3 regions of the Afifella sp. YEN Y35 genome follow, and region 3 is predicted to be linked to each of the others. Evidence: riboswitches for the same ligand, from Rfam matches in the RefSeq annotation. Region 3 holds a riboswitch; each other region holds the start of a gene.

Region 1 (6,407 bases), 1.6 Mb from region 3:
GCCGGAGGAATGCATCGTCAATGCGCGCTATCCCTCGCCGGTGAATGCGCGCCACGTCGTCGGCATGTATGTGCCGTTCCCGATCCTGAAGGCTCTCTCCGAAGTCGCTCCCGACCGGGTGGTGGCGGAAGGCTCCGGCGCCGTCTGGACCGTGCAGATCCAGGGCCGCGATGCGAACGGGCGGCCCTTCACCAGCTCCATGTTCAATTACTCGGGCGGCATGGGCGCGCGGGCGACGAAGCCTGGCCTCTCGGCCATCTGCTATCCGACGGGTGTCGCGGCGGTGCCGGTCGAGGTGCTGGAAGCCTCCTATCCGATCGCCTTCACCTGCAAGGAACTGGAACGTGGCACGGGCGGCAAGGGCGCCCAGCCGGGCGGTGACGGCCAGCGCATCGGCTATCGCATGCGCACCAAGACGCCGTGGCTCCTCAACACCATTCCGAGCCGACTGAAGTCTGCGCCGGAAGGCCTGAAGGGCGGCAGCGACGGTGCGCCCGGCCGCTTCGAGATCAACGGCAAATCGGTTCTCGACACGCGCAAGATGGAGATGCAGCCGGACGACGAGGTCTTCATGGTCACGCCCGGCGGTGGCGGCTTCGGAGCCTGAGCGCCGGGATGACGGTCAATGCGGACTTCGCCACCCGTCTGAAGGCCGGCGAGCGGCTCGTCGGCACGTTCGTCAAGACGCCGAGCCCGGCGGTGATCGAGATTCTCGGCTCGGTCGGGCTCGACTTCCTGGTGCTCGATGCCGAACACGCCCCGCTCGGGCGCGAGGCGATCGACCTCTGTCTGCTGGCGGCGCGGGCCGCCCGCATTCCGGTGGTCGTACGCGTGCCGGTCGCGAGCCCCGAATGGACGATGACCGTGCTCGATTGCGGCGCTGCCGGCGTGATGGCGCCGCATGTGCACTCGCCGAAGCAAGCGACGGCGATCGCGGCCGCGATGCGTTTCGGGCGGGACGGACGCGGCTTCTCGCCGTCGACGCCAGCGGCCGGCTATGGGCAGCGCAGTGTCGCCGAACATTTTGAGCTTTCGGCCAGGGAGAGCGTGCTCATCTGCCAGATCGAGGATCCGGACGGCGCTGCTGCAGCCGCCGAGATTGCTGCCGTTCCAGGCGTCGACGGTCTCTTCGTCGGCCTGGTCGATCTCGGCGTCGCCTCTGGTCTGGAGGCGGGATCGGATGAGCTTCGCGCGCTCTGCCGGAGGATCGTTGCGGTTGCCAGCGGGGATGGGGCGCGCACGGGCATGTTTGTCGGCAGCGCCAAAGAGATTCCGGACTGGGAGGGAGCGGGTGCGAGCTTCTTCCTTGTCAAGACCGACCAGGGGTTTCTGAGGGCCGGCGCCGCCGCGGCGCTCGCGACCGATTGAGAACCGGCATCTTTGCCGAACAGACGTCTCGAATGAGGGCATGACAATGAATGTTGCGATCGTCGGCTGGGGCCACACGGCTTTCGGGAAATCCGAGCTGTCCTTCGAAGAGCTCGTCCGGGCTGCGGCCTCGGAGGCGCTTGCCGATGCGGGCATCGGCGGCGAGGACGTCGACGCGACCTTTCTCGGCCATTTCAACGCCGGCATGGTGGCGGACGGCTTTGCATCCTCCATGGTGCTCGGGGCGGGCGAGGGCATGCGCTTCAAGCCCGCGACGCGGCTTGAAAATGCCTGCGCCTCGGGATCGGCCGCGATTTATGCGGCAATCGACGCGATCGAGGCCGGGCGGATCGATGTCGCTCTCGTCGCCGGGGCGGAGAAGATGACCCATCTGCCGGGTGCACAAGTGACGGCCTCCCTCGGGGCGGCGAGCTACCAGAAGGAGGAGGCGGGCGTCTCCTTCCCAGAGATTTTCGCCCGCTTCGCCCGTGCCTATCGCGAGCGTTTCGGCGACCCGAGCGAAGCGATGGCGCGGATTGCCGTGAAGAACCATGCAAACGCCGTCGACAATCCGCTCGCTCAGCTCAGGAAGCCGCTCGACTTCGCCTTCTGCAGCGAGGTTTCCGAGAAGAACCCGATGATCGCGGAGCCGCTGAAGAAGACGGATTGCTCGCTCGTCTCCGACGGGGCGGCGGCGATCGTCGTCTGCCGTGCCGACCGCGCCGGCGAGTTCAAGAAGGCCGTCGGCTTCCGCGCCCGCGTGCAGGTGAACGACTATCTGCCGCTGTCAGCCAAGGATCTGACGCGGCTCGAAGGGCCGGCCGAAGCGTTTCGGCAGGCTTATGCGGCGGCCGGTGTCTCCGTCGACGACATCTCCTTCGCGGAGGTGCATGACTGCTTCACCATTGCCGAGCTGATGACGATGGAGGCGATGGGGCTGGCGCGCCCCGGCGAGGCGGCTGCCCTCGTTGCGGACGGCGTCACGCACAAGGACGGCAGGCTGCCGATCAACCGTTCCGGCGGCCTGAAGGCCAAGGGCCATCCCGTTGGCGCGACGGGCGTTTCCATGCACGTCATGGCCGCCCGTCAGCTCACTGGGGAAGCCGCGGACATGCAGCTCGCCGATCCGAAACTCGGCCTCTGCTTCAACATGGGCGGAGGCGCCGTCGCAAGCTACGTTTCGATCCTCGAGCCTTTGGAGGTCTGACCCATGAACCTCGCGGACTGGCTTCTTCGCACGGCGCGGCGCATGCCCGAAGTACCGGCGCTTTTGCGTGGTGATGAACTTGTGGCGACCTACCGAGAGTTTGCCGAACGGGCCGCACGGCTCGGGCGCGCGCTCAAAGAGGTGCATGGCGTTTCACCGGGAGACCGGGTCGCGATCTTCATGGCCAATTCGACCGAGTATCTGGAGATCATGTATGGGATCTGGTGGGCCGGTGCGGCCGCCGTGCCGATCAACCACAAGCTCCATCCGCGCGAGGCGGCCTACATCGTCAAGGATTCGGGAGCGGGTCTCGTCTTCATCTCCGAGGGAGACGAGGTGCTGGCGCAGCGGCTCGATGAGGGCGTGCGTCTGATCACCGCGCTGGGCAAGGCGTACCAGGAGCTTCTTGCCGCCGAACCGCTTGCCGCGCCACATGCGATGTCGTCGGATGCGCTCGCCTGGCTTTTCTACACCTCCGGAACGACCGGCAATCCGAAAGGCGTCATGCTCTCGGTCGCCAATCTGCAGGCGATGAGCTTTGCCTATTTTGTCGATGTCGACGAGGTGCACACCGAGGATGCCGCGCTCTATGCCGCGCCGATGTCGCATGGGGCGGGGCTCTACAACTTCATGCACGTTCTCCGCGGTGCCCGCCATGTCGTCCCAAAATCAGGTGGATTTGATGCGGCGGAAATCGTTTCGCTTGCCCACTCGCTCGGCGGTCTGTCCTTCTTCGTCGCGCCGACCATGGTCCGCCGCCTCGTCCAGCACGCGAAGACGACCGGCTATGACGGCGATGGGATCCGGACCATCGTCTATGGCGGCGGGCCGATGTACGTCGCCGATATCGAAGAGGCGGTTTCCCTTTTCGGACCGCGCTTCGTGCAGATTTACGGCCAGGGCGAAAGCCCGATGACGATCACGGCCCTCTCTCGCGATCTCGTGGCCGACAGGACCCATCCGCGCTGGAAGGAACGCCTCGGCTCCGTCGGCACCGCGCAATCCTGCGTCGATGTGCGGGTGGCGGACGGCGACGGTCATACGCTCGCTCCGGGCGAGAGCGGTGAGATTTTGGTTCGCGGTCCGAGCGTCATGGCCGGCTACTGGCAAAACGAGAAGGCGAGCGCGGAATCTCTGCGCGACGGCTGGCTCTGGACCGGTGATGTCGGTGCGATGGACGAGGACGGTTTCCTGACGCTGATGGATCGCTCCAAAGACGTCATCATCTCCGGCGGCACCAACATCTATCCGCGCGAGGTCGAAGAAGTGCTCTTGCGGCATCCCGCCGTTCAGGAGGTGTCTGTCGTCGGCCGGCCGAGCCCCGAATGGGGTGAGGACGTCGTCGCGTTCGTCGTCGCACCGGAGAACGCGCCGAATGTCGAAGAACTCGATGCGCTCTGCCGCGAGGAAATCGCCCGCTTCAAGCGCCCGAAGGACTACGTCTTTCTGAATGAGCTTCCGAAGAACAATTACGGCAAGGTGCTCAAAATCGAGCTTCGCAGGCTGCTGAGCCAAGCATAAGCGAATCGGACGGGGCCGCGAACGCGGTGCGTCTGGCTCCACATGACCGAAGTCCGACGTATGCGTGTCTGAAAGATCGCGGGCGTGGCGCGCTTGCTTGTTTGAGCCTGCGCAACCGGGACAGAATGTGGCGCGCATCCGGCTTGACACTCCGACACCATCCAGCCTTTATCTCTGTCGATGGTTTCCAGCGAAACGAAGACTTCGCTGGGTGAAAAGGGAATACGGTGCGGTGTAGCCAGTAGGCGCCAAATCCGTGACTGCCCCCGCAATTGTGAGCGGAGAGCGACCCCGAACGATGCCACTGGGCGTGCGACGGACACCGTCTAACGCCTGGGAAGGCTCGGGGAAGCAGAGACCCGCAAGTCAAGAGACCTGCCATCATCATGCAACCAGACCCGGCGGGGATGTCGGGGGAAGGATCGAGATGACAATCTTGTCGTCGACGACAATGCGCGAGTCTCTTTTCGGGCAATCCATTCCGCCTGCCCCCGCGGTTCTCTCTCGGAACCAGGATAGCAGACACAATGCACCGAAACGTCGCGATCGGCCTTGCAGCACTGGCCAGTCTTTCGCTCATCGACGCCGCGCATGCGGGTGAAACCAAATACCCGCTGAGCATCGACAATTGCGGACAAACCATCACGTTCGAGGCCGCGCCTGAGCGCGACGTCACGGTCGGCCAGTCTGCGACTGAGATTCTCTACTCGCTCGGCCTCGGCGACAAGGTCGTCGGGACCTCTGTCTGGTTCAGCGATGTGCTGCCGGAGTTCGCCGAACTCAACAGCGGCATCGAGCGGCTCGCGGACAACGATCCGAGCTTCGAAAGCGTCGTCGCCAAGAAGCCGGGCCTCGTTGCGGTTTCCTATGAGTGGCATATCGGGCCGCAGGGCATCGTCGGGACCCGCGAGCAGTTCCATGACGTCGGCATCCCGACCTACATCCTTCCGACCGATTGCGTGAAAGACAATTCCGCTGGCGTCGATGGCACCAGGCTCGAGATGTACAGCACCGACGCCCTGTATCGTGCGATCCGCGAACTTGCGGAGATCCACGACGTGAAGGCGGAGGGTGAGGCGCTTGTCAGCGATCTTTCGGAGCGCGAAGCCGCCGCGGTGGAGAAAGCGAAAGAAGCGAAGGCGGGCGACGTTTCCGCGGTCTTCTGGTTTTCGTCTGCCGAAATGGACGTCGATCCCTATGTCGCCGGGCGCAAGGGCGTTCCGGGCTGGATGATGGAAAAGCTCGGCGTCCGCAACGTCGTGGAAAGCGATGAGGAATGGCCGACCGTTGGCTGGGAGACGATCGCCAAGGCCAATCCTGACATCATCGTCGTCGCCAAGATGACCCGCCGCCGCTTTCCTGCCGACGACGTCGAAAAGAAGCTCGAATTCCTCAAGACGGATCCGGTCGCCAAGGAAATGGAAGCCGTCAAGGCGGGGCGGATTCTCGTCATGGACGCCCATTCCATGGATCCCTCCATCCGCAACATCTCGGCACTCGAGATGCTCGCCGATGAACTTCCCAAGCTGAAATAGCAGAGCCCGATCATGGCCACTCAACGACCCGGCCGCTGGCCGGGTCTTCTGACATCGTTGTCGTCGAAACTCGCAATTCTGGGGGCCGCGCTGATCCTCGGGGCTGCGATCGGAGAGACACGTATCCCGCTGGAAACGGTCGGGCAGGTGCTTGCCATGAAGGTGTTCGGGGGAAGCTATCCTGTCGATCCGATCGACCAGGGCATCGTCTGGAATTACCGCTTCAGCCGGGCAATCGTCGCGGCCTCCTGTGGCGCAGGCCTGGCCGTCTCGGGGCTGGTGCTTCAGACGCTGCTGCGCAATGTGCTCGCTGACCCTTACATTTTGGGGATCTCGGCCGGTGCATCGACCGGAGCTGTGGCTGTTACCATCGCCGGCATCGGCGGTGGTCTCGTGTCGCTCTCGGCCGGTGCTTTCGTAGGCGCCCTCGTGGCTTTTGCGCTCGTCATCGCTCTGGCTCGGGCCGCCGGTGGCTTTGCGGGAACATCGACCGGTCAGGTGATCCTTGCCGGCGTGGCCGGGGCCCAGCTTTTCAATGCGCTCACGTCGCTGATCATCGCGCACTCGGCCAATGCCGAACAGGCGCGCGGCATCATCTTCTGGCTGCTCGGCAATCTGTCCGGTGTGCGCTGGCCTGATGTATGGCTCGCCGCACCCGTCGCGATCCTGGTGTTTGTCATCATCACGGTCCATGCGCGGGCGCTCGACGCGTTTGCCTTCGGATCGGATGCGGCGGCCTCTCTGGGCATCAACGTATTGAAGACGCAGGCGATCCT
Region 2 (6,407 bases), 870 kb from region 3:
CATTCGTTCTCTGTTTGAAGGATCGCCTCGTAGGCGCTGTGCAGCGAGACGTAGCGCTCCAGACAGCCCCGATTGCCGCAGGCGCAGGGCTTGCCGCCGGGATTGACGATGAGATGGCCGAGTTCCGCCGCTCTTTGCCGCACGCCGGTAAAGGGGCGTCCATCGATGACGATGCCGCCACCGAGGCCGAGGCCGAAATAGATGTAAATGAAGGTCGGATGGGTCTGGCCGAAGCCGTAGAGGCTTTCGCCGATCGCCGCGGCTGTCGCGTCGTTGTCCACAAAAACCGGCAGGTTGAGACGTTCGGAAAGCTCCTGGGCGAGCGGAAAATCGAGCCAACCTTCCATCGTGAGGGGGCCGCGCGATGCGAAGGTGCCGCTCTCGAAAAAGCCCGGCATCACCGCGCCGAGCCCGAGAAGGCGCCGCCGGATTTCGTCGTTTCCGTTGACCAGGCCATCGACGGCCCGCTCCACGAGAGGCAAGACCTCGCCCGGATTTTGGCGGGCGATCGGAAGCGCGGTGCGTGCAACGATGTGGCCCAGAACGTCGACGAGCAGGCCGACCAGTTGGTTCTGATCGAGGTGGATGCCGATCGTGTAGGCGCCTTCCTCGTCGACCACATATTCGGTGGCGGGCTGGCCCTTGCGGCCGAGGCGACGCCCGGTCTCCTTGATGAGGCCGAGTGCGATCAATTCCCCGGCGATGTTGGACGCGGTCTGCGAGGTGAGGCCCGTCATCCGGGCGATTTCTGAGCGCGACAGCGGGCCGTGTTTCAAAACCGCTTCAAACGCCACGCGGCGATTGCGTCTTCTCGCATGTTCGAGGTTTGTGCCCTGAAGCGACATCGCACTCCGTCTCTGTAAATGGTTGAGTTTTCCAAAACGTTTTGATTAATAGGGACCCATCACGTCAATCAACTTCCTCGATACGGACCCTCAGGCTGCGTTATGACCATGAAAATCAGTGACTTTATCGCCCAACAACCGGCGATGGTCGAGAAAGTCCTGTCCGACTTGCCGTCACAGATCGAAGCGGCGCTCCCGGAATCGGAGCCTGAACGCGTCATTTTGGTCGGCACCGGCAGTTCGATGAATGCGCTCCTTGCCGCCTCCGACAGCTTTTCCGGCCTCCCTGCCGAGCTTGCGTTGCGCAGCCCGCTGACCTTCCTGGCCGAGACTGGCGAGCGCCGGGTCGCCAAGAGCCTTGCCATCGTCTTGTCCCAGTCGGGCAACAGCAGCGATACGATCGCAGCGACGAAACAGGCCCGCAAAGAGGGCATGGATGTCATCGTGGTGACGGCCGGACGAGAGGCGCCGCTTGCCGCCTGTGATGTGAAGCTCGTCTGGCTTCCGGTCGAGGACGAGACCGTCGGGCCGAAGACCAAAGGCTACACGGCGAGCGTTCTGGCGCTTCGCTTGATCGGCATGGCGCTGAGCGGCAAGACGATGCCGACAGCGGCGCGTGGTTTCGTCGAGGGTTATGCACAGCTGATCGAGACGGCGCGCATCTGGTCGACCAACATGGCGCCGAAGCTCGCCGGTGCCGATGTGATCGCAGTGCTGGGGCAGGGACGGCATTACGGTTCTGCACTGGAGGGATCGTTGAAAGTGGCGGAAATGGCCGGCATTCCCTCCTTTGGCCTCGAAACCGAGGAGGCGAGCCACGGCCGTCTGCACGGCCTCACCAAGAAGAGCGTGACGATTGCGCTTGCTTCGAATGCGCACGAACTCGATCTGGCACGCCGTGTCGTGGCAGCGATGGCGCATTACGGCCTGACCGGCTTCATCTTCGATCTCACCGGCAAGGAGCCGGAGGGGATCGTCTGGCCGGCGTCGGAAGAGCCGACGCAAGGTCTCGATACCTTGAGCGCCGTCGTGCCGTTTCAGTGGCTCGCAGTCGATCTTGCCGCGGAACGCGGTCTCGTGCCGGAGGATATGCCTTATCCGGGCATGACGAAGCGGCTCGGCATCAAGGTCGGAGAGGCCGTTTGACGCCCGAATTCCTTTTTGCGGTCGATGTCGGCGGATCCTCGGTGAAGCTTGGCATCGTCGACGGCAACGGCGTCGTCGTCGCCAAGAGCGCACTTCCCTTTCGTTCGCTGGCAAGCTTCGAAGCCCTCGTGGAGGGGGCGGCCGAAAGCCTCGATGCCTTGGCGCGTACGGTCTCAGCTGCGCCCGAAGCGATCGGGATCGCAGCGCCGGGCTATGCCGATCCCGCCACCGGCCTGCCGCTCGACGGCACCGGAAATGTTCCGCTTCTTAAGGGCGGCTCGCTTGCGGCTGAGCTCGCCAGACGTCTGAACGTGCCCGCGGCAACGGACAACGACGCGATCTCTGCCACGCTCGGCGAATTGGAGTTCGGTGTCGGCAGGCGCGTTTCGAGCTTTGCCCTCATCACGGTGGGCACCGGTATTGGCGGCGCCCTCGTCATCGATCGGCGTATCGTGCGCGGCCGTGATGGCAAGCCGCCGGAATTCGGTGCCATGGTTTTGGAGCCGGGTCATCCGTATCAACGCTATGGTCTTCACGGTACGTTTGAGGATCTCGCCGGTGGCAAGGCCGTCATCGCCGCCTATGCCGCGGAGACCGGAGAAGCGGCCGAAGATCTCAACATGAGCCTTTTACGCGAACGCGCTCTGGCCGGTGATGCACGAGCCGACGCGGCGTTCGAGACGATGGGGCGCTACATCGCCCAGGCATTCGGGACGATGATCAATCTCACCGCCATCGAGCTTTGCGTCGTCGGCGGGGGCATTTCGCTCGCCGGAGGCTTTCTGCTGGACCGTATCCGTCGCCACCTTCGGGCAAACACCTGGCCGTATCTGTTTGATGATGCCCGGATCTTGGCGACCGAGCATGGTAACGATTCCGGCCTCATCGGAGCTGCGGCCATGGTGCGCCGCCGTCTCAATCCTGTGGCGGGCGAGAACGTCCCCGTCATCAAACCATCGGCATTCGGTTGAACGAGGTGACCGCCATGGCCCGAGAGCTGCAAGTTGAACTTCGAGGCGTGCGTAAGAAGTTCGGGGCCGCGGAGGTGATCCGCGGTGTCGACCTTGGTGTCGAGCCCGGAGAATTCGTCGTCTTCGTCGGACCGTCTGGATGCGGGAAGTCGACGCTCCTGCGCTTGATTGCGGGGCTGGAGGAGATCACCTCCGGCGACCTTTTGATCGAGGGACGTTCGGTGAAGGATTTGTCGCCTGCCAAGCGTGGCATCTCGATGGTGTTCCAGTCCTACGCGCTCTATCCGCATCTGACCGTGGAAGAGAATATGGGCTTCGGCCTGAAGCAGGCGAAGGTCGAGAAGTCGGAGATCAAGCGGCAGGTCGCGGAAGCGGCGGAAATGTTGCGCCTGTCGGAGCTTCTCCAGCGCAAGCCGCGGCAATTGTCCGGCGGACAACGCCAGCGCGTCGCCATCGGTCGTGCGATCGTGCGCGATCCGAAGGTCTTCCTGTTCGACGAGCCTTTGTCCAACCTCGACGCAGCTCTGCGCGCCCAGATGCGCATCGAGATCGCGCGCCTGCATCGCGACATGGACGCCACGATGATCTACGTCACGCACGATCAGACCGAGGCGATGACGCTGGCCGACCGCATCGTGGTGTTGAACGAGGGGCTCATCGAGCAGGTGGGCACGCCGCTCGAACTCTATGGCAAGCCGAAGACCCGTTTCGTGGCGAGCTTCATCGGCAGCCCGCAGATGAACTTCCTGCCGGTGCGCGTCGCCGGAGCGTCGGAGGGAGGCCCTTGCCTCAAGCTCCCGAACGGGGTCGAAATGGCTTTTCCGGAAGCGCCGGCGGCGGCGATCGATCGGGAGGATGTCGTGCTCGGCATCCGCCCGCATGAGATCAAGTTCAGCCGCGAGAAAACCGAAGGTATTGCGGCCGAGATCGTCGTCGTCGAGACTTTCGGCAACCACACGCTTCTCTATGCCAATATCGGCGAGGATGATCTCGTGACCGTCGAGACGGCTGGGATCAGCGATGTGACGACGGGCGAGCGCGTTTGGCTGAGTTTCGATCCCGCCCATTGCCATTTCTTCGACGGGGATGGTCAGGCTCTATAGTTCGGGCCGAGGCTTTGACGGCATCGGCCACCCCCGTGCTCGAAGGGGTGGCCCGGAGGAGGCGACCCCGAGGAGGTTGCTGGACGGCACACGGGCAGTCCGCCTCTGTTGCAGAAATCCTGTACTGAAAGGCGCTATCCGTCTCGCGGGGTGGTGCCGCTGAGGCCAGGCGAAGAGGGTGTCGAGGCCCGGCAACGTGCGGCATTATGGCCGGATCGGGGCGCGAGCGCCTGTAGAAATCGTCATACATCGAAGTATTATTCTCCAATTCCGATGTAAATATTACGAATATTGGAGCTTCGAATGGCCGTTTTATGGCAGATAGCAACCTGCGCGCGCTAAAAATAAACCGAAGATAGAATTTTCTCCTATTGCCGGTGGGTAACGAAAGCGTTAGCGGCCCTGCCGACTTGACATAAGCCGCCGTTGGCGCCAGTAAAAGCCTGTTACCGGTTTCCGAGCGTGAGAGCGCGAGGATGAAAAGGGAATACGGTGAGGCGTACCCAAAAGGGGCCGAAACCGTAGCTGCCCCCGCAACTGTGAGCGGAGAGCAGGGCTGGGAGTGCCACTGGCGCGTGAGCGCTGGGAAGGTAGCCCTTGCTTGGTGCCGCGAGCCAGGAGACCTGCCGGTGATGTGCGTCGGGCTGTGTGGGCTGTCGGCGTACAACGAGGGATGTCGGGGTCTGCATCCAGCGACGAAAATCACGGCGGGCAGCGCTTGCGCTTGCTTGTCATCTTTCGGCGTTGGGCAGGTCGGTCATCCTGATGGAAGAGCATTTCCCAACTCATAAGTGGCGGATCCAGGACTTCGTCGACGTTCCGACGTTGCAGCGGATCCAGGACACTTTTGCCAAGGCCATGGATATGGCCGCGGTGACGGTTGATCGCGACGGGGTGCCCGTCACCAAAGCGAGCAATTTCCAGCCTGTGTGTCGTTTGATGCGCTCCACCCCCGAAGGGTTGCGGCGTTGTCATGCATGCGATGCCTGCGGGGGGCTCGCCGCCTACCGCTCAGGCCGGCCGGCGACTTATGTCTGCCATGCCGGGCTCGTCGACGTCGCCGCGCCGATCATCATCGAGGATGAATATCTCGGCTGCCTCTTGTGCGGCCAGGTGATGCTCGAAGACGAGCGCGAGCGCACGATCAGCAACGTGCTCGACCGAAACCATTCTCTCGGCATTGCTCCGGCAGAGCTTGAGGAAGCCGTCTATGCCATGCCGGCGGCCGATCGAGATCGCCTCGATTCCGCCGTCGAGATGCTGATGCTGGCGGCGAGCCACATCATCGAGATTGGCAAGACGAACCTGATCCAGGCGCGCCTCCTCAAAGAGGTGAAAGCCAAAGCCGCCACGGAAAAGGCGCTGCAGGATGCCCAGTTGCGGGCGTTGCAGGCGCGCGTCAATCCGCATTTCCTGTTCAATTCGTTGACGCTCATTGGCTACACGGCCTTCGAGGAGAAGGCGGTGAAGACCGAGGAAGTCGCTTACATGCTGAGCGACATCCTCCGCTACAGCCTGCGCAATCTCGCCACTTCGGTGCCGCTCAGCGAAGAATTCGACATGATCGAACGCTGCTTGCGCCTCCACCAGCTTCGCTTCGGCGACCACCTGAGCATCGAAGTCGATCTCGACGAAAGCCTGCGCAATTGGCCGGTCCCGTGCATGGTTCTGCAGCCGCTTGCCGAGAATGCCATCGTGCACGGGGTGGAAGCGCTCTCGCGGCCGGTTCGCGTGCGCGTCTCGGCGCGGAGGGTGGACGATCGCGGCTTGATCGAGGTCTATGACAACGGCGCGGGGATGAGCGAGGCTCAGGTCGCCGCGCTCAACAACGATCGTTGTGTCCTGCAGCAGGCGGAGCGCAGCCGCGCGGCTCTCGGACTGCAAAGTGTCATCACCCGGCTCGACAGCGAGTACGGCAACGACTTCGATCTCAAAGTAACAAGCAGATTGAATGAGGGAACCCGAATTGAGCTTTCCTGGCCACTCGGCGACTATGCGCAGCTTGAAAATGCTTGAGCTCGCACGCACTGAGCGTTTTGCGTCCATGTTTCAAGGCGCTTTTCAGCAGGAGTCCTCGGTTCGGCCCGGCCTCCTGGTGGCCGACGACACGCCCATCATTCGCTCGACGGTCAGCCGCGTCGTGGCGGCTGAGGCGCTCGACTTCGCCAATGTCTGGGAGGCCAAGAACGGCTCCGAGGCGGTGGAGCTGGCGCGGCGCGAGCGGCCAGAACTCATTCTGATCGACATCAAGATGCCCGGCGTGGACGGGTTGGAAGCGGCCGCGATCATCAAGGCCGAGCTGCCGCGCACCCGGCTCATCTTCCTCACGGCTTATGATGAAT
Region 3 (6,407 bases):
ACAGAACGCGATCACGCGGAGAGTTTTAAACATCGGCCTTGAGGGGAGAAGGACGGAGTATGAACTATTTCAGTACCCTCACACTTCCCCTACGTGTCAACCCCGCCGGCAGGGACCCTGCCCTGCGGGTCCCCGAAAAAACGCGTGGCGTTTCGCAGGGTCAAACGACCGCCCATGCGGCTTCCGGCCTCAACCGTTTCGATCTCAGTCTTCACATGGATGGAATGGTGTTAGCGGCGAAAAGGCCGCTCAATGCTCGTGGTCATCGTGAGATCCGCCGGAATGCGGGGGAGCATCCCCTCCAGCCGCCAGGGCTCCGGTCAGGGGGCCGCTCAGCCGGCCAATCAGCGGGATGATGTGGAGTTTGCCATAGCGCACGCCCCGCTGGCTGCTGACACTGTCGGCAAATTTGCGCAAATCGCCCGCAGTGCCGGCGAGAAGCGATACCTCGAGGCAGTTCTGTGCATTGATGTGCACATGCGTCGTGGCGATCGACAGCGCATGATGCGCGTGATGATTGTCCGTGAGCCGGTTCGGCAGGTCGCGGATCGCGTGATCGTACACATAGGTGAGTGAGCCGTAGCAGAGCTGGTCGTTGCCGAGTGGCTCTCCCGATTCGGTCGCCTCGCGCGCCAGAACCTCGCGGGCCATGTCGCGCAACGCCTCGGAGCGGCTTTGATAGCCGCGCTCTTCGCTCAAAGCATCGATCTCCTTGAGGAGGTCTTCTTCGAGAGTGATGGTGATCCGTTCCATACCGCCTGCCATTGGCGCCGTCTGTCCGACACTATGGCCCAGGAATAGCCGCGACCGCATCGGAAAACGAGCCCGCAACGGGGTCCGTCCACCCATGCGATGCGGGGGCTAGGGAAAGCCCTCCTCACGTGGCGCAGATCGCGCGCACCCAAAAGGCCGTCGCACCATCACGCCAAATAATATGATTTAAAAACGCATATTTTATTTGCTTATGCGGCCTGCGGTGATATGGTGAGGAGATCGCGATCCCGCGCGCATCGCCAGCGACCGTTTCGACGGATGCGGGAGCGTGAACCCTGCGCCGGCCGTCTCTCCGACACGCAAACTGGGACGGCCGGCGCACTCTCTCCGACGCTGCCGGTCTCCCCGCCGGCTGCGCCTTTGCCGCAAGAGGAAAGGTTCACATGCGCCATCTGAGTGCGAGAGCCGTCGTCTCCATCGCCGACCCCGAACCGATCGTCGAGGCGGTCTGTGCCCATCTTGCCGAATACGACACCGACATTCGCCGAGACGGGGGCACCCATCGGATCTTCTACGACTTCGGGAGCGGCTCGCTGCGCGCTTTGTCTGAAGCCATCGAGCTTGAAGCAGAGGCGCGGGACATCTCGGGTCTCTTTTACATGCGCATGGCGCTTGCCGCCCATCTCAAGGAATTCGCCGGCGCGCCCTCGCCCGAGATCGTCTGGGCGGGCGACGGCGACGACATCGAAACCCCACCGAACTTCCGCCCGGTCAGCGTCCGCACGGTGCGCGACATCACTCCGCATATGCGCCGGATCACCTTTGCGGGCGAGGGCCTCGACCGCTTCGCCGATGACGAGAACCTGCATCTCGGTCTGATCATTCCGCCCGAGGGCGGCGAACTGGTCTGGCCGACAGTCGGCCGCGACGGTCTCCTGAAATGGGATCCGGAGAGGCCGACGCCCGCGCTGCGGCGCTATACGGTGCGAAGCTGCGACCCCGCCGCCGGAACCCTCGACATCGATTTCGTTCTCCATGACGACGCTGGTCCCGGCACGGCATTCGCCCTGCGCGCACAGCCAGGCGTGATGGCGGGCCTTGCCGGCCCGGTCGGAGGCAGCATCGTGCGCGGTCGCGACTGGTATCTCCTCGCCGGCGACGAAACGGCGCTTCCGGCCATCAGCCGATTTCTGGAGATCCTTCCCGCCGACACGCCGGGTCGCGCCTTGATCGAGGTCGCCGGACCTCAGGAGGAGCAGCCGATCGGCAACGGCGCGATCACGGTCGAGTGGATCCACCGCGGCGGGGACAGGGCGGGCCTTCGCCTGAGCGAGGCCGTCCGTGCCGTCGAATTCCCGCCATCTGCCTCTTCGCCTTATGTCTGGGCGGCTTGCGAGTTCAACGCCTTCAAGGCAATCCGCAACCATCTGCGCACCGAGCGCGGACTGAAAAAGGAAGATCACCTCGTCGTCGCCTATTGGCGGCAGGGTGAGTTCGTGGATCGGGCGCCGGGAAACGAGTGACGCTCGCGCCCGCCGCGCCGCATCCGACCAGCGGAATCTCCTTGCTTCAAAAAGCGCTCAGGCGATCGCGACCGGGCGGTGGGTCTCGTCGACGGCGACCATCACGAACGTCCCCTTGCCGCACAGCCGGCGGTTTTCCGACAGGAGCGCCTCGGCAATCATCGTCACCTCGACGGTCATCGAGGAGCGCCCGGTCGCCACGATCGAAGGGTTGAGCTCGATCATCTCGCCGGCGACGACCTGATCCATGAAATCGACGCGTTGCGAGGCGGCCATGACGACGATTTTTCGGCAATGGCGGGTCGCTGCGACGAACGCGGATTTGCCCATCGCGGCAAGGACGTGGCCACCATAGAGACTGCCGTAATGGCTCGTCTGATCGGGAAAGACGATTTCGCAGGAGCCGCTTTCAGACACCGCCATCTCGGGTTCGTCCGACAGGGGCGGCAATGCTCCGCCATACCGCTCCAGCGTATCGGCGGCCACCATGTTGAAGATGCCCCGCGTCGACAGGCGCCGTTCGCCGGACAGCGGCGCCTCGGCGACGAGATCGACCTCGACGCCGAGCGAACGGCGGCCGACGCGAACGACCTTTCCCGTCAGCTCGACGATTTCCCCGACATGCGCCGGGACGTGAAAATCGATGCGTTCGCAGGAGGCGGTGACGAAGTCGACATGCGCGTAACGCGAGGCGACGAGGAAGGCGACCTTGTCCATATGCGCAAGGCCGATGCCGCCGAAGAGCGTGCCATGGTGATTGGCATCGCCGGGAAAGACGAAGTCGATCAGTCGGGTAAAGCCGTTGGCGGGACGCCCCAACGCGTTCTCCGGGCTTGTCTCCGGCGCGTTCATTGCGCGCTCTCCGCCGCTTCAGCACGCAAATGTTCTGCTGCCATGACCATGTCGAGACCTCCCCATCCCAAGCGCTCAAGCTGCTCTGTATCGCCACCGCAGAAGGCCTGCGAACCTCATCCCAGGGGCGCAGAGCCTGAACGCCTTCCCGCCTCAAGCGTACCGCAGCGCACACCGTCAAGGCGGACTTTCTGCCGATCGCCCAGGCGCAACCTCTGAGGCCCAATCTATCCGCCCGACCTTTGGGAAGCCCAACGAAACCCGGCAAAGGCGCCGTGCGCGCTCCGCCTCTGCGGCCTTTTGCCCCCTCTCCCATAGCCATCCATTCTCGCAGGAGGCCGCGCCGCCGGGCGCCATCGGCAAGCTTCATCCGTCGCGGCCGAAAGCGAAAACGACTTCCAATCAAGCTCATGCGCCTGCGATTCATCTTGACGCGACGGCCGCGATCGTGGTCCCGTCCTTTCGACGGTGCCTCTTTGGAGGCTCAAAAGGGAACGCGGTGCGGGCGATGCTCAAATCCGCGACTGTCCCCGCAACTGTGAGCGGCGAATCGCTCGTCACAATGCCACTGGCCCCGAGGGTACCGGGAAGGCGGCGACGCGATCATGACCCGCAAGTCAGGAGACCTGCCGTCAACCGTGGTCACGCGCGGTCACGTCGGTCGGGGATGTGCCGATGGGATAGACTTCATGAGCCCTTGCGCATGAAGCGTCCTCGATCGCGGTGATGTGCCAACCGGCCGTGCGCCGCCCTTGAGGTCGTCCCGTGTTTTTCTCCCGCCCCTCGCGTGAAGGCGTTCCGCCGCAACGCTTCGTCGCCGTTTGTGCCGGCTTTTTCGTCGCCGCCGGCATGTCTCCGGCCGCCGCGCAGGACGATGACGTCGTCGAACTCCCCGAACTCTCCGTCACGGCGAACCTGACGGCGACGCCCCTCACGGAGGTCGGCAGCGCCGTGACCGTCATCACCGGCGAAGAGCTGAAACAGCAGAACATCCACGACGCGACGGAAGCGCTGCGCCAGGTGCCGGGCGTCATCGTCAATGCGGCCGGCCCGCGCGGCCAGTTCACGCAGCTTCGCATCCGCGGCTCGGAAGGCAACCAGACCAAGATCTTCGTCGACGGCATCCCCGTCAACGACCCGGCGCGCGGCTCGGAGTTCGATTTCGCCCATCTTCTTGCCGACAACATCGAGCGCATCGAGGTGCTGCGCGGGCCGCAGAGCGCGCTCTACGGCTCCGATGCGATCGGCGGCGTCGTCAACATCATCACCCGGCGCGCCGAACCCGGCACGCATCTGACGGGCCGCCTCGAAGCCGGTTCGCACAAGACGTTGAGCGGCAACGCCACGATCGGGACGGCCGGCACCAACTACGATTTCATCGCCGGCGCATCCGGCGTGCGCACGGATGGAATCTCGGTCGCCGATGAACGCCTCGGCAACAGGGAAGACGACGGCTACGAAAACGGCACCCTCTTCGCCAAGGGCGGCGTCGACGTCACCGACTGGCTCAATCTTTCAGGCGTCGCGCGTTACACGCGCCTGCGCACCGATCTCGATTCGGAAGGGTTTCTGCCCTCCGTCGGCCATACCGGCCCGCTCGATTCCAATCAGGACATGAAGGGCGACCAGCTTTTCACCCGCGCTCAGGCGAAGGTGACGCTCCTCGACGGGCATTGGGAGCAGCTCGCCGGCATCTCCTACACCGATCAGACCCGCGATTATCGCGATCTCGACCCGACCACGGTCACCAGCACTTACGAAGGCGAGCGGCTGCAGTTCGATTACCGCTCGACCTTCATGTTCGATACGCCCGCCATCGCCAATGCCGGGCATACGCTCACCTTTGGGGTCGAGCGGGGTGAAGACAGCGCCGTCTCCGACAGCGCCTGGTCGTCCTTCGATCGCTCCATCACCTCGACGGGCTTCATCGGCCAGTATCAGTTGAGCCTGTTTGAGGACCTGTCGCTGACGGCGGGCCTTCGCCACGACCTGAACGACGTCTTCGAGGATGCCACAACCTACCGGCTGACCGGCGCCTACAATTTCCGCCAGACCGGCACCAAGCTCCACGCCTCCTACGGCACCGGCGTGAAGAACCCGACGCTCTTCGAACTCTACGGCTACACCAACACCTATCGCGGCAATCCGGATCTCGAGCCGGAAGAGGCGAAAGGCTTCGACGTCGGCGTCGCGCAGGCCTTCTGGGCAAACCGGGCCTCGCTCGACGTCACCTATTTCAATCAGGAGATCTCCAACCTCATCACCGGCTCGGGCCAGTCCTCGATCAACCAGCCGGGAGAATCCAAGATCGATGGCGTGGAAGTCGCCCTGACGGTCGAGCCGATCGACAATCTGACGGTGACAGGCTCCTACACCTATACGGACGGCGAGGACCCGACCGGCGACGAATTGATCCGCCGGCCGCAGAACGTCGCCAGCCTCGTCGTCAACTACGCGTTCCTTCAGGGGCGCGCCAACGTCAACGTCTCGGTCGATTACAACGGCGAGCAGAAGGACTGGGTGTGGACCGACGCCTTCTACGTGAACCGCGAAACGATCACCCTCGATCCCTACACGCTCGTCGATGTCGCCGCCTCCTACGACATCACCGACAACACCCAGATCTACGGCCGGGTCGAAAACCTCCTCGACGAAAAGGCCTATGATCAGTGGGGTTATGACCGGGAAGGCGTCAGCGCCTATGCCGGAGTTCGGCTGACATTCTAATGCCTGGGCGTTGGCTCACGTATTGTCTGGCAGCCGTTGCAGTCCTCGCCGTCGCCGATGCTCCTCCGGCGGCGGCGAGGCCGCAGCACATCGTCTCGATCAATCTGTGTGCCGACCAGCTTCTGATGCGGCTTGCAGATCCCGATCAGATCGCCTCGCTCAGCTACTTCTCGCGCGACGCCTCCATGTCGAACCTGTCTGAGGAGGCGCGCGCGTTTCCGCGCAATCGCGGCCTCGCCGAGGAGGTGATGCGCTACAAACCCGACATGGTCTTTGCCGGGCGCTACACGAAGCGCGTCACCGTCGATCTGTTGAAGCGGATCGGCGTCGATGTCGTGGAACTCGACGTGCCCCGCTCGCTTCCCGACGTCGAAGCCCAGATCCGCCGCGTCGGCGCAAAGCTCGGCCAGGAGGCGCGGGCGGAGGCCTTGGTGCGGGAGATGGAGGCGCGGCTTGCGACCGAAGAGGTGCCGGCCTCCGAGCGTCCGTCGGCGATCGTCTACGAACCGAACGGCTATACGGTCGGCGCCGGCTCGATCATCAACGTCCTCATCTCGCTCGCCGGCCTTGAAAATCTCGCCGCCGAGAAAG

The links. Region 3 has a riboswitch for cobalamin ahead of ACK8CP_RS12330 (TonB-dependent receptor plug domain-containing protein). Riboswitches for the same ligand answer to the same signal wherever they lie in the genome.
Region 1: another riboswitch for cobalamin. It lies ahead of ACK8CP_RS04560 (ABC transporter substrate-binding protein); the one in region 3 lies ahead of ACK8CP_RS12330 (TonB-dependent receptor plug domain-containing protein).
Region 2: another riboswitch for cobalamin. It lies ahead of ACK8CP_RS08135 (PocR ligand-binding domain-containing protein); the one in region 3 lies ahead of ACK8CP_RS12330 (TonB-dependent receptor plug domain-containing protein).

Annotation. Positions count from the first base shown of each region.
Region 1 is NZ_CP180203.1:938,180-944,586, forward strand. Features, by position in the region: gene ACK8CP_RS04540 (hydantoinase B/oxoprolinase family protein) at 1-607, shown strand, start outside; gene ACK8CP_RS04545 (HpcH/HpaI aldolase family protein) at 616-1,368, shown strand; gene ACK8CP_RS04550 (thiolase domain-containing protein) at 1,415-2,575, shown strand; gene ACK8CP_RS04555 (class I adenylate-forming enzyme family protein) at 2,579-4,096, shown strand; cobalamin riboswitch at 4,261-4,494, shown strand; gene ACK8CP_RS04560 (ABC transporter substrate-binding protein) at 4,624-5,631, shown strand; gene ACK8CP_RS04565 (FecCD family ABC transporter permease) at 5,644-6,407, shown strand, end outside.
Region 2 is NZ_CP180203.1:1,712,638-1,719,044, reverse strand. Features, by position in the region: gene ACK8CP_RS08155 (ROK family transcriptional regulator) at 1-794, opposite strand, end outside; gene ACK8CP_RS08150 (SIS domain-containing protein) at 948-1,991, shown strand; gene ACK8CP_RS08145 (ROK family protein) at 1,988-2,962, shown strand; gene ACK8CP_RS08140 (ABC transporter ATP-binding protein) at 2,977-4,065, shown strand; cobalamin riboswitch at 4,499-4,711, shown strand; gene ACK8CP_RS08135 (PocR ligand-binding domain-containing protein) at 4,831-6,081, shown strand; gene ACK8CP_RS08130 (response regulator) at 6,074-6,407, shown strand, end outside.
Region 3 is NZ_CP180203.1:2,583,477-2,589,883, forward strand. Features, by position in the region: gene nikA (nickel ABC transporter substrate-binding protein) at 1-33, opposite strand, end outside; gene nikR (nickel-responsive transcriptional regulator NikR) at 250-753, opposite strand; gene ACK8CP_RS12320 (DUF2218 domain-containing protein) at 1,158-2,237, shown strand; gene ACK8CP_RS12325 (acyl-CoA thioesterase) at 2,295-3,089, opposite strand; cobalamin riboswitch at 3,539-3,738, shown strand; gene ACK8CP_RS12330 (TonB-dependent receptor plug domain-containing protein) at 3,855-5,816, shown strand; gene ACK8CP_RS12335 (ABC transporter substrate-binding protein) at 5,816-6,407, shown strand, end outside.